One region of the Collinsella sp. AM23-17 genome, then DNA from elsewhere that is predicted to be linked to it. Evidence: riboswitches for the same ligand, from Rfam matches in the RefSeq annotation. Region 1 holds a riboswitch; the other holds the start of a gene.

Region 1 (5,874 bases):
TGCGGCAGATCGGCCGTCTTGACGCCGCCGCCCACCACAATGGGGACGGGGCTTGCCGCATGGAGGGCGGCCAGGTCCTCAAAGCTCTTGGTGATGATGGAGCCGTCGGCCGCACGTCCGCAGTCGCGCTTGGTTTCGGTCTCGTGGAGCGGGCCTACGCCCAGGTAATCGACCAGGCTCATGTCGGCGGTCTTGACGTACTCGAGCATCTCCTCGCAGCGGGCCGAAAGACCCACGATGGCATCGGGGCCCAAAAGATTGCGGCAGACCTCGACGGGGATGTCGCTCTGGCCAACATGCACGCCGTCGACGGCAATACCCTGCTCGCGTGCGGCAAGTACGCAGTCAAGGCGGTCGTCGATCAGCAGCGCGACCTGCCCGGTTTTGCCGGCCTGAGCGATGGCCTGCGCGGTATCGCCCGTCAGTGCGATGATCTCGCGGGCGCTTGCCACCTTGGAACGCACCTGAATGCAGGTAAAGCCGGCGTCGAGCGCCTGGGCCACCACATCGCCCACGGGGCGTCCGAGGGTGTTTTCGGGGCCGAGTACCAGATAGGCCGAGATATCAAGGTTGTCGCGGATGCTCACTGTGCTTCCTCCTGCTTTTTGATCTGCGCTTCCATGCGCTCGAGCTTGCCAGTCATGGTGTCGGTAAATCCGGGTCGAATATCGGCCTTGAGCACGACTTCGGTGCGGATGCCCTTGCTCGCCAACACAAAGGTTGCGTCGCGCACGACCTGCATGACTTCGTCCCAGTCACCCTCGATCTCGGTGAACATCGAGGTGGTGCGGTTGGGAAGGCCGCTCTCGCGAATGACGCGTACGACCTCGGCGACCTCGGCGGACAGCTCGTCGCCGGTGCCGCACGGGGCGATGGCTACGGCGACGAGCGTGTTCATACCGGCATTGGTTGCGGGCTCGGACATGCCTTATGCCTCCTCGAGCTCGAGTTGGTTATCGGCGATGTCCTGGGCGGTTGCGCGATAGAGCTCGTCGATAAAGGCGACCTTAAAGCTTGCCGGGGCATCGGCGACAGCGGCGGCACGCGTGCCGGCAACGTTGTAGACGGCGGTGCCACAGATGGCTGCCGTAAACGGATCGGCAGCGCAGGCGTACACAGCCAGCACACCGCCCTGCGAGCAACCGCAGCCGGTGATTTTGGACATGAGCGGGCTGCCGCCGTGGGACTTGGCCACGGTCGTGCCGTCGGTAATCAGGTCGACTTCGCCCGAGACCACAACGGCGCCGCCGGTGTAGCGGGCGAGCGCCACGGCGGCGCCGCGGGCGGCGTCTACCGTGTCGGTGGTATCGACACCGCGCACGCGACTCAGATCGGCCGCTTCGCCCTCAAGGCCCCACAGGCCGGCGAGCGCGATAATCTCGGAGGCATTGCCGCGCACGATGGCGGGTTTGTACTGCTTGAGTTCGTTTACCAGTTGGGTGCGCAGGCTGCCGATGCCCAGGCCCACCGGATCGAGCACCCAGGGCTTGCCGGCGTCGTGTGCCGCCTTGGCCGCGCGGGGAATCGTCTGCTCGTAGATGGGGAAGAGTGTGCCCATGTTCAGATAGATGGCGCCGCCGCCGGCAACGAGCGCCTCGCCCTCGTCGGGCAGATAGACCATGGCGGCCGATCCGCCCACGGCGAGCTGCGCGTTGGCGACAAAGTCAATCGTCACCGTGTTGGTGATGGAGCCCGCCATGGGATTGGTGGCGCGAATCTTCTCCACGGCCTTGACCACATTTTGCTTAAGCTGTTCCGAATCGATCACTGCACATGCCTCCTTGGCATAGAAAAGGGGCGCTGTGCATAGACAGCGCCCCTGTAAAGGCGGCATGCTCCCTACGCCAGCATTAACTGACAGGTTCAAAGGATTGGGCCCTATGCCCTCTCAGCCTTGTGGTTTGCACCGCCGGCACTCCCGCATCGAATCTGTTGTTCCCTATACTAGCGCACCTGCCAATAAGGGACAGGTTTATTTTGGCAGGTAACAACTGGGGCTTTGCGTTTTCCCAGATAAAACCTGCCAATATAAACCTGTCTCTTTTTGGCAGGTCGGTACAATAGACGGGATTAAGAATGACCGAGGGGGCCTTATGATTAAACTTGTGCTGACCGATATGGACGATACGCTGATTCCAGCCGGGCATGACGGCGCCAGCGACTACGCCATCGAGGGCATTCATGCCATGCAGGCGGCGGGTCTGCACTTTGGCCCGGTTTCGGGTCGCCAGCCCTCCGCGATGGGCTGGATGTTCCGCAATCGCGCCGAGTGCTTCTCGACCGGCGCGTTCTGCAACGGCCAGGTCATGTTTGTGGACGGCGAGGTGGTAGCCTCGCATGCGACCGATAGCGACGCACTCATGCGTTTGGCCGCCTATCTGGAAGAAGAAACCGACGATACCTATCTGAAGGTCTACAGCTTAGGCGATGACTTTTGGAATAACGATGCCTATTGTGTGACGAGCGACCCCGAGCGTGTGCGCCGCGCCATGGAGTCGGGCGGCAACGCATGGCTCAAGGGCGAAGAGGCCCCGTGCCGTCCTGTCGTCGATGACGCGTCGGTGTTCAAGGCGAATATCTGGAGTGCTCGTTCGCGTGAGGAGCTCGCGGAGCTCCGCGAGCGCGTTGCCGCTGAGGTGCCGGAACTCTCGCTTGTGTTTCCCAACAATCGTGTGCGCCTGTTCGACATTCTTCCAGCAGGTTGGGACAAGGGTTGCGCTGCGCTGGAGCTGGCGCGCGCTTTGGACCTGACGTCCGACGAGGTGGCCGTATTTGGCGATTCCGATAACGACCTGCCCATGATCGGTGCCGTCCCCAACTCCGTTGCAGTCGCCAATGCCAACGAGGCCGTCACGGCTGCCGCGCGCTGGCATATCGGCGCTGCGGCAGACGATGCGGTTGCCGGGGCTCTGCATCAGATTGCCGCCTGCGCCGCGACGGGGGAGATGCCGTCGTTTATGCGTCAGGCAGATGCGGCGGGTTCGGGTTTCGCGGACGTCTAGGGAGGCCATCATGAAGCTTCAACAGCTCAGGTATGTCGTCAAAGTTGCCGAATGCGGCAGCATCACCGAGGCCTCGCGCCGGCTCTTTGTGTCGCAGCCTTCGATTACCGCGTCGATCCGCGATCTCGAAAACGAGATGGGTGTGCACATCTTTGAGCGCACCAACAAGGGTGTCATTGTGTCCGAGGAGGGCGAGACCTTCTTGGGCTACGCGCGCCAGGTGCTCGATCAGGCGGATCTGCTCGAAGGCAAGTACAAGGGCGCGTCCGAGCAGGTGCCGCACTTTAGTGTGAGCTGCCAGCATTATTCCTTTGCCGTCAACGCGTTTGTCGATGTGATCCGTGAGTTCGATGCCGCGCGCTATGACTTTACCCTACGCGAGGAGCAGACCCACGAGATTATCGAGGATGTCGCGCACATGAAAAGCGAGCTGGGCATCCTGTATCTGTCCGAGCACAACCGCGAGGTTATCGAGCGCATGCTGGCGGCCAACGAGCTCGTGTTCGAAGGGCTCTTCTGTGCCACGCCGCATATCTTCGTCTGTGCCGACCATCCGCTGGCGGACCGCTCCAGCGTGACGCTCGAGGATCTGGAAGACTACCCGTTCCTGTCCTACGAGCAGGGCAGCTACAACTCGTTTTACTATTCCGAGGAGCTGACCTCGACGTTTGAGCGTCGCAAGAATATCCGCGTGCGCGACCGTGCGACGTTGTTCAATTTGGCCATGGGCCTCAACGGCTACACGGTGTGCTCGGGCGTGATTAGCCACGAACTCAACGGCCCCGGCATTATCTCGATTCCGCTCGATGTGGATGAGTACATGGAGATCGGCATCATCACGCGCAAGAACACGACGCTTACGCGCTACGGTCAAGCCTATATCGACGCGATCCGTCAGCATATCTAGACTGCTGCGTCCTGTACAGGTCAAATCTCTTCATGGCAGTCCCAACTGATATAGGAAGCATCTATATCAAACTGTTATAAACGTATATTTTACGATGGCTATATGAGCGCTCATACTCTGTCCCAGTAAAGCAACCAATGCAAAGGGAGATATCTATGAGCACTTCGATTCAACCGAACGCGCCGTTTCGTGCCGATATCGTCGGCAGTTTTCTTCGTCCGCAGGCCGTAAAGGATGCCCGCGCTGCCTATGCGGCAGGCACGCTTGATGCCGAGGGGCTTAAGGCCGTCGAGGATGAGGCTATTCGCGACCTGGTGGACAAGCAAAAGGCCGCTGGCCTGCAGGTGATTACCGATGGCGAGTTTCGTCGCAGTTACTGGCACCTCGACTTTATGTGGGGGCTCAACGGCATTGAACGCCGCACCTCGCGTACGGGCTATATGTTCCACGACGAGGAGACCACGGCTGACACCGCCGTGGTGACCGGCCCCATCAGCGGCGAGAACCACCCCTTCGTCGAGCACTTTAAGTTTGTCAAGGCACTCGAGGGGGAGGGTCAGGTTGCGCGTCAGACCATTCCGGCGCCGATCCAGACGTTCTCGGAGGTTACGCTCGACCGCTGCGATGGCCAGCAGGAGAGCCTGCGCGCTGTCTATAAGACCGATGAGGAACTTGCCGACGCAATTGCAGCCGCTTATCGCACGGTGATCGCCGACCTGTACGCAGCGGGTTGCCGCAACATCCAGTTTGATGACTGCACCTGGGGCATCTATTGCGATACCGACTTTGTGTCCAAGACTGGCATGAGCCCGGTTGACCTGCAAAGGGTGAGCGAGCTGGGCGTGGCGCTCAACAACGCCGCCATCGAGGGCAAGCCCGACGATCTGGTTGTCAACACGCACGTGTGCCGCGGCAACTACCACTCCACCTATGCCTTTGAGGGCGGCTACGATCCCATCGCGCCGTACCTGTTCGCACATGAGAATGTCGATGCGTTCTATCTGGAGTTCGACACGCCGCGCGCCGGCGGCTTTGAGCCGCTCAAGTACGTCGCTCCCGGCAAGAAGGTCGTGCTGGGCTTGGTAACCACCAAGGCGGCAGAGCTCGAGAACGAGGACGCCATCGTCGAGCGCATCCGCGAAGCCGCAAAGTACGTGCCGCTCGAGAACCTGTACCTGTCGCCCCAGTGCGGCTTTGCCAGCTGCGAGATTGGCAACAAGCTGACCGAGGACGAGCAGTGGGCAAAGATCGCCCTGGTCAAACGCATCGCCGAGCGCATCTGGAAGTAGTGCTGCCGTTCGCAGGGGCGTCGTGGTCGGAGCGGCATGCATCGCGTACAATGGTTCGGATCGTATCGTTCGGGCAGGTAATCCGATATGCCCGGGCGCCCTTCCATTATGAAAGGACATCCATGTCCCAATCCTCGACGCCCGCCGTCGCCGATGCCATCTACGATGCGTCGTCGCTCGGTCGCCCGCGCATGTTCCTACTCGGTCTGCAGCATCTATTCGCGATGTTCGGTGCCACGGTGCTCGTACCCGTGCTCACCGGTCTCTCGGTGTCGGCGACCCTTTTGTTTGCCGGCCTGGGCACGCTGCTCTTCCACTTCCTATCGCGCGGCAAGGTGCCAGCGTTTTTGGGATCTTCGTTTGCCTTTATCGCGGGCTATGCCGCCATCGCGCCCAACGGCGAGGCCGAGCTTTTGCCCTACGCCTGCCTAGGTGTAGCCTGTGCCGGCCTGCTCTATCCGGTGCTGGCGGCCCTGTTTCGCGCGTTTGGTGCCAAGCGCGTTATGCGCTTCTTCCCGCCGGTAGTGACTGGCCCCATCGTCATTTCCATCGGCCTGATCTTGGCAAGCTCTGCCATCGCCAACTGCCAGACCAATTGGCTTGTTGCCGTTGTCGCTGTGGCGGTGATCGTCATCTGCAACATCTGGGGCCGTGGCATGGTCAAGATCGTGCCGAT
Region 2 (5,874 bases), on a different contig from region 1:
CGCCATGGCGCTGATTCGCGCCGTCCGCGCGTTTCCGTGGACCGACGCCGCGCCTTGCCCGCGCATCCTGCTGATGGCTCCTATCAAGATCAAGCCGCAGATCGCCGATATATATATGACCGATTTTGACGAGCGTTCCGTCGAGGCATCTGAACATTTTGGCGAGTACTATGCGCACGTGGCCGAGCAGTTTGGCTGCGACTTTTTGAATGCCGCCGAGTTTGCCGAGCCGGGCGATATTGACTATCTGCATATGATGCCCGAAAGCCACGAGAGCTTGGGACATGCCGTGGCAGCCAAGCTCCAAGAGATGCTCGGTGAGTAGCGCGACCCCAAGCCACCGCAAAGGGGACAGGCACCTTTGTGGTGGTTTTGCCCGGGTAAACGAACGGATTGGCTGCCATATGGGCATGGACGAGCTCATCGACCTCTTTGCCGAGGGCGATGAGCTCGTCTCCAATACCGCTTTTGAGGATTTGGATCTTGCCTGCGACGTGGCGAACGGCGCGACCTTCGATGGCGTCGTGTTCCGATCATGCGAGTTCGATAGCGTTGACTGGAGCGGCTCGACGTTTCGCGACGTGGTGTTTCGCGGTTGCCGCTTTATCCGCTGCAACATGGAAGGTTGCTGGCTCAACCGCTGCGACTTCGTTGACTGCTCGGCGCCGGGGCTCAACTTGCTCAGGGCGCGTCTGTCGAGCGTGTCGTTTACATCGTGCGATTTGAGCTATGCGAACCTTTCGGAGGGAAGCATTGGCCCCATGGCTGCGCGTGACACGCGTTTGACCGAGGCCGCACTCCAGGGGGCAAAGCTGGGGCAATTGCGCTTGGACGGCTGCGACCTGACGCGAATCGATGTGTTCAAGACGCCGCTTTCCGGCGTGGATGTATCGTGTTGTACGTTCGCGGCTCCTGTCGTCTCGGGCGACTACCATGAGCTGCGTGGCCTGACGGTTAATGCCGAGCAGGCGTTGGCACTCTCGGGTCTGCTCGGCATCCAGCTCGCCGACGAATAGGCGCCCCGGTCCTTTGCTCGACCGCTATCTAAAATCAAACCGTCGCAACATCCGATGATTTTTCGCGTTTGCACGATTTTCATCGAATGTTGCGACGGTTTTTGGTGCAAGGTAGCCTGTCTTTTTTTGGCAGGTTACTGGCTATTTAGTACTGCCACATGTGGTTGACAGGGCCGGAGCCTTTGCCCATGTCAAAGCCGGCGGCGAGAGCACCCGTTAGGTAGGCCTTGCCGGCGTTGACGGCATCGGCAAGATCCATGCCCTGGGCCAGCGCGCAGGCGATGGCGGACGAAAGCGTGCAGCCGGTGCCGTGTGTGTTGTCGGTCTCGATGCGCTTGTGGCGGAACCACGTGGTGAGCGGATCGCCCAGATGGTTGCCCTCGTCATCGAGCGGCGCGGGTTCGGCCAATACATCGTTGGCCTCGTTGACAAGATGCCCACCCTTAACGAGGGATGCGCAACCAAAGCGGCGGGTGAGGAGCATGGCAGCATTTTGCTGTGTGCGCTCGGAGTCGACCTCGTAGTCAAGCAGGGCCATGGCCTCGGGAATATTGGGCGTGATGACGGTTGCTAGTGGGAACAGGCGGCGGGTGAGCGCCTCGGCGGCATCTTCGGCAATCAGCCGTGCGCCCGAGGTGGCTACCATGACGGGGTCGACGACCACGTTTGTCGCGTTCCAGGCGCTCAGGCGGTCGGCGATAACCTCGATAATCTCGGCAGAGGAAACCATGCCGATCTTGACGGCGCTGGGGCGGATATCGTCAAATACGGCGTCAATCTGCGCAGCGACGATATCAGGGGAGATATTCTGCACGGCGGTGACACCGAGCGTGTTTTGTGCGGTGATGGCGGTGATGGCCGTCTCGGCATACAGGCGGTGCGCCGTGATGGTCTTGATGTCGGCCTGAATGCCGGCGCCACCGCTGGAATCGGATCCTGCGATGGATAGAACGGCAGGTACCTTACTGCGATCCATGTTTGCTCCCTTGTTCGGTCGGAATCAAATGGGTCTTTAAGCCAGCATTATAAAGATGCCCGGGCCGACTCTATGTCGAACCCGGGCGGGCGATGCAATCTTTACGCAAATGTAAGCAAATGTTCACACGTCAACAATTGACGAACACCATGTTACCGATTGTGGCTCCGGTGACGAGTTAGTCCTCCATGCCGAGGTCGATCGTCGTGCCTTCGAACACCTTGTTAACGGTGCGGACGGCGCACATCTTGCCACACATGGTGCAGGTGCCCTCGGTGGCGGCGGGGGACTCCTCGTAGCGCTTCTTACCGGTGACCGGGTCGAGAGCACACTCCCACATGGCATCCCAGTCGAGCTTGCGGCGTGCCTGGCCCATCTTGTCGTCCATGTCGCGGGCGTGCGGCACCTTTTTGGCGATATCGGCGGCGTGTGCGGCGATCTTGGTGGCCATGAGGCCGTCGAGCACATCCTGGGCGTTAGGCAGGCATAGGTGCTCGGCCGGTGTCACGTAGCACAGGAAGTCGGCACCGGAGCTGGCGGAGATAGCGCCGCCGATGGCAGCGGTGATGTGGTCGTAGCCCACGCCGATATCGGTCACCAGCGGCCCGAGCACATAGAACGGGGCGTTGTGGCACAGGCGCTTCTGCAGTTTCATGTTGGCGGCGATCTCGTCGAGCGCCATGTGACCCGGGCCCTCGACCATGACTTGGACGCCGGCGGCCCAGGCGCGCTTGCACAGCTTGCCCAGCTCGATCATCTCGGCGGTCTCGGTGGCGTCATTGGAGTCGTAGAGACAGCCCGGGCGGCAGGAGTCGCCGAGCGAGATGGTCACGTCGTACTCGTGGCAGATCTCGAGCAGCTCGTCAAAGTACTCGTAGAAGGGGTTTTCGTTGCCGGTAACCTCCATCCAGCCAAATAGCAGCGAGCCGCCGCGGCTGACAATGTTCATGAGGCGGCCGGTCTCCTTAAAGGTCATGGTGACCGATTTGTTGATGCCGCAGTGGATGGTCATAAAGTCCACGCCGTCCTCGGCGTGCGCGCGCACGACCTCGAACAGGTCGTCCTTGGTGAGCTTGACCAGCGGCTTTTCCATGTAGCCGATGGCGTCGTACATGGGGACGGTGCCTACCATGAGCGGCGTCTCGTCGATGAGCTGCTGGCGGAACTGGCGCGTCTTGCCCGAGTTGGAGAGGTCCATGATGGCGTCGGCGCCAAAGTCCTCGGCGATCTTGACCTTCTTCCATTCCTCGGCGGCATCTGCCTTGTCGCCCGAGATGCCCAGGTTCACGTTGACCTTGGTGGACAGGCCCTCACCGACGCCAAAGGCGCGCATGCCCTTTTTGATGTGCACGATGTTGGCGGGAATGGCGATGCGGCCGTCGGCCACGCGCTCGCGGATGTACTCGGGGTCGCGATGCTCGCGCTCGGCGACCTCCTTCATCTGCGGTGTGATCTGCCCGGCGCGGGCGAAGTCGATTTGCGTGACGAGCTTGGGCTCGGTCTGTGTGCTCATTGGCACGGCTCCCTTCGTTGGCATTACCCATATCAGGTTTGCGGGTCAGGGCGGGCGCGCCCAGTCTCAGCCTGCCGTCTTGTCCTGCAAGCTCCCCGTTTATGTAATGGGCTCAAGTATAGCTCGAATGGGTACGATTGGCCTAACGAGCGTGCCTGTGGGGAGGCGTACATGGAAGACAAGCATCTATATCGAGAGACACAATGGGATGTATCGGCCGAGGAAAGCCGTGCGCACCATGGCCTTGTCGCGATTGGTTTTGCGGTGCTTGCCGTGTTGGTGATTGCCTTTTGTATTTGGACGTTCGGCGGTCGCGGCGGCGCTGCGTGGGAGTTCGAGGCTGATGATAGCCTACCGATTATGACGGTGAGGAGTACTGGCGGTAATGCCAATACGCTCGCCGTTCCGGGCGATTATTGGTACCCGCGCGATGAGTTTGTGCAGTTGCAGCTGAGTGGTGGGTCCATTCCAGGTGAAGAAATCGAACGCGTGACGTTTGACGCGGCGCTCAAAACGCTCACGGTGAAGCTCAAAGATCAAGGAGATGTGCCCACGACCATGGATATCGTCCTGACGGAATGGCGTCTGGAGCCTCCGACGGGTGTTGCGGTGTCCGAGGTTGAGCACGTCAAGATTGTCTATCAGGACGGTTCGACAAACGGGATTGCAAAGGCCGATGGCTTGGCGGAGTAACGGAGTGTTTGGAAACGGCGGGCCTATTGTGCCTGCGCGTTCATGAAAACCAGGGTGTTTTTGTCTGAAAGCTCGGGGATGTGACGATAGCCGATGTTGAATGCGGTAAGTTCGCTTGCATCCTCGAGCTTGTTTTCTGCCATCCACCGCACCATGGAGCCGCGCGCCTTTTTGCTGGCGGTCGACCGTTGGATGGGCTTCCCGTTGCGGATACCCTCGCCAAAGAGGCATGTGACGGCCGTGGCGTCGCCCGCGAGGTGGGGCAGAACGGTTTTGGCATACTCTACGCTGGCAAGGTTGACGATCGTAGCGTTGGAGCCCGCCGGAGCGATGACCCGTGCGAGTTTGTCGCCCCAAAACGCGTAGAGGTCTCGGGCATCGTCGACGGCAAGCTTCGCCCCCATTTCGAGCCGATAGGGCGACACGCCGTGGAAGGGGCGTACGCATCCGTAAAGGCCCGAGAGGATCCACAGATGGTCTTGCAGCCATGCGAGCTGCGCGAAATCCATCACCTCGGGTGCCATGCTCTGGTATTGAATGCCGTGATAGGACATGACGGCAGGGGAGAGGTGACGGGCGAGTGCGGGATTGTCGAGATCGCCGTTTTTCAGGATGGGCCCGAATTCATGCAGGGTGTTGAGGCAAGGCCCCAGCAGTTTGTCACTCACGTTCCATAGCGCCTGCAGGCCGCCGCTGCCTTCATTCCGCTCGATATTTAGCAGTGCGCGGTGGAGGCGAGCCGTCTCGTGCACAAAAGGTGGAATGCCCAGGACTTCAAAAGCATCTTGGGCCGCGCGCATCTGTTTGGCGGGCGAAATGATGACCTGCAGCATGGACTCTCCTCTGCCAAAAAGAAAGTTGCGGTGGAATACGGTCTGTTTTGGTCGTTTATGGGCCAGTTTAGTCCGTATTTCACCGCAACTGATGAAGGGTCGGTTAGGCGCGCTCGATGAAGGCCTTGTAGCCGCGATAGGCCTCGTAGATATCGGCCTTGTTAGCGACCTCCCACAGGGCGTGCATGGACAGGACGGCAACACCGGAGTCGATGACGTTCATGCCGTACTTGGCCATGATGTAGGCGATGGTGCCGCCGCCACCTGCGTTGACGCGGCCGAGCTCGCAGGTCTGGAAGTCAACGCCCGCCTCGTCCATGATGTCGCGGATGAGGGCCACATACTCGGCGTCGGCGTCGTTAGAGCCGCCCTTGCCGCGGCTGCCCGTGTACTTGTTAAAGCACAGGCCGCGACCCATAAAGGCTGCGTTCTTGGTTTCGAACTTGCCGGCGTAGCCCGGGTCGAAGCCCGCGGACACGTCAGAGGAGAGCATGCGGCTGTGGGCGAGTGCGCGGCGCAGGGCCAGCGGGCTATCCTCGCCGGCGAGCGTCATGATCTCGGCGACGGTGTTCTCGAAGAAGCGGCTCGTCATGCCGGTGGCACCCACGGAACCAATCTCCTCCTTGTCGACGATGAGTGTGATGCTCGTGCGCTCGACATTGGCCACATTGATCTGGGCGAGCATGGAGGGGTAGGCGCAAACGCGGTCGTCATGGCCATAGCCCAGAATCATGGAGCGGTCGAGGCCCATGTCGCGGGCCGGGCCGGCGGGCACGACCTCGATCTCGGCGGAGAGGAAGTCCTCCTCCTCGACGTCGTACTGCTCCTTGAGGATATCCAGGA

Evidence for each region. A riboswitch is a leader RNA that binds a small molecule or an ion and turns the genes downstream of it on or off. The one in region 1 is predicted to bind thiamine pyrophosphate.
Region 2: another riboswitch for thiamine pyrophosphate. It lies ahead of thiC (phosphomethylpyrimidine synthase ThiC); the one in region 1 lies ahead of thiM (hydroxyethylthiazole kinase).

Annotation. Positions count from the first base shown of each region.
Region 1 is NZ_QRHU01000008.1:91,041-96,914, reverse strand. It holds gene DW645_RS04430 (thiamine phosphate synthase) at 1-587, opposite strand, end outside; gene DW645_RS04425 (thiamine-binding protein) at 584-925, opposite strand; gene thiM (hydroxyethylthiazole kinase) at 929-1,768, opposite strand; TPP riboswitch at 1,820-1,930, opposite strand; gene DW645_RS04415 (HAD-IIB family hydrolase) at 2,094-3,002, shown strand; gene DW645_RS04410 (LysR family transcriptional regulator) at 3,013-3,909, shown strand; gene DW645_RS04405 (5-methyltetrahydropteroyltriglutamate--homocysteine S-methyltransferase) at 4,065-5,198, shown strand; gene DW645_RS04400 (uracil-xanthine permease family protein) at 5,321-5,874, shown strand, end outside.
Region 2 is NZ_QRHU01000012.1:70,827-76,700, reverse strand. It holds gene DW645_RS05975 (SGNH/GDSL hydrolase family protein) at 1-325, shown strand, start outside; gene DW645_RS05970 (pentapeptide repeat-containing protein) at 405-1,016, shown strand; gene thiD (bifunctional hydroxymethylpyrimidine kinase/phosphomethylpyrimidine kinase) at 1,162-1,992, opposite strand; gene thiC (phosphomethylpyrimidine synthase ThiC) at 2,171-3,505, opposite strand; TPP riboswitch at 3,498-3,613, opposite strand; gene DW645_RS05955 (hypothetical protein) at 3,677-4,198, shown strand; gene DW645_RS05950 (YaaA family protein) at 4,222-5,031, opposite strand; gene DW645_RS05945 (aminopeptidase) at 5,135-5,874, opposite strand, start outside.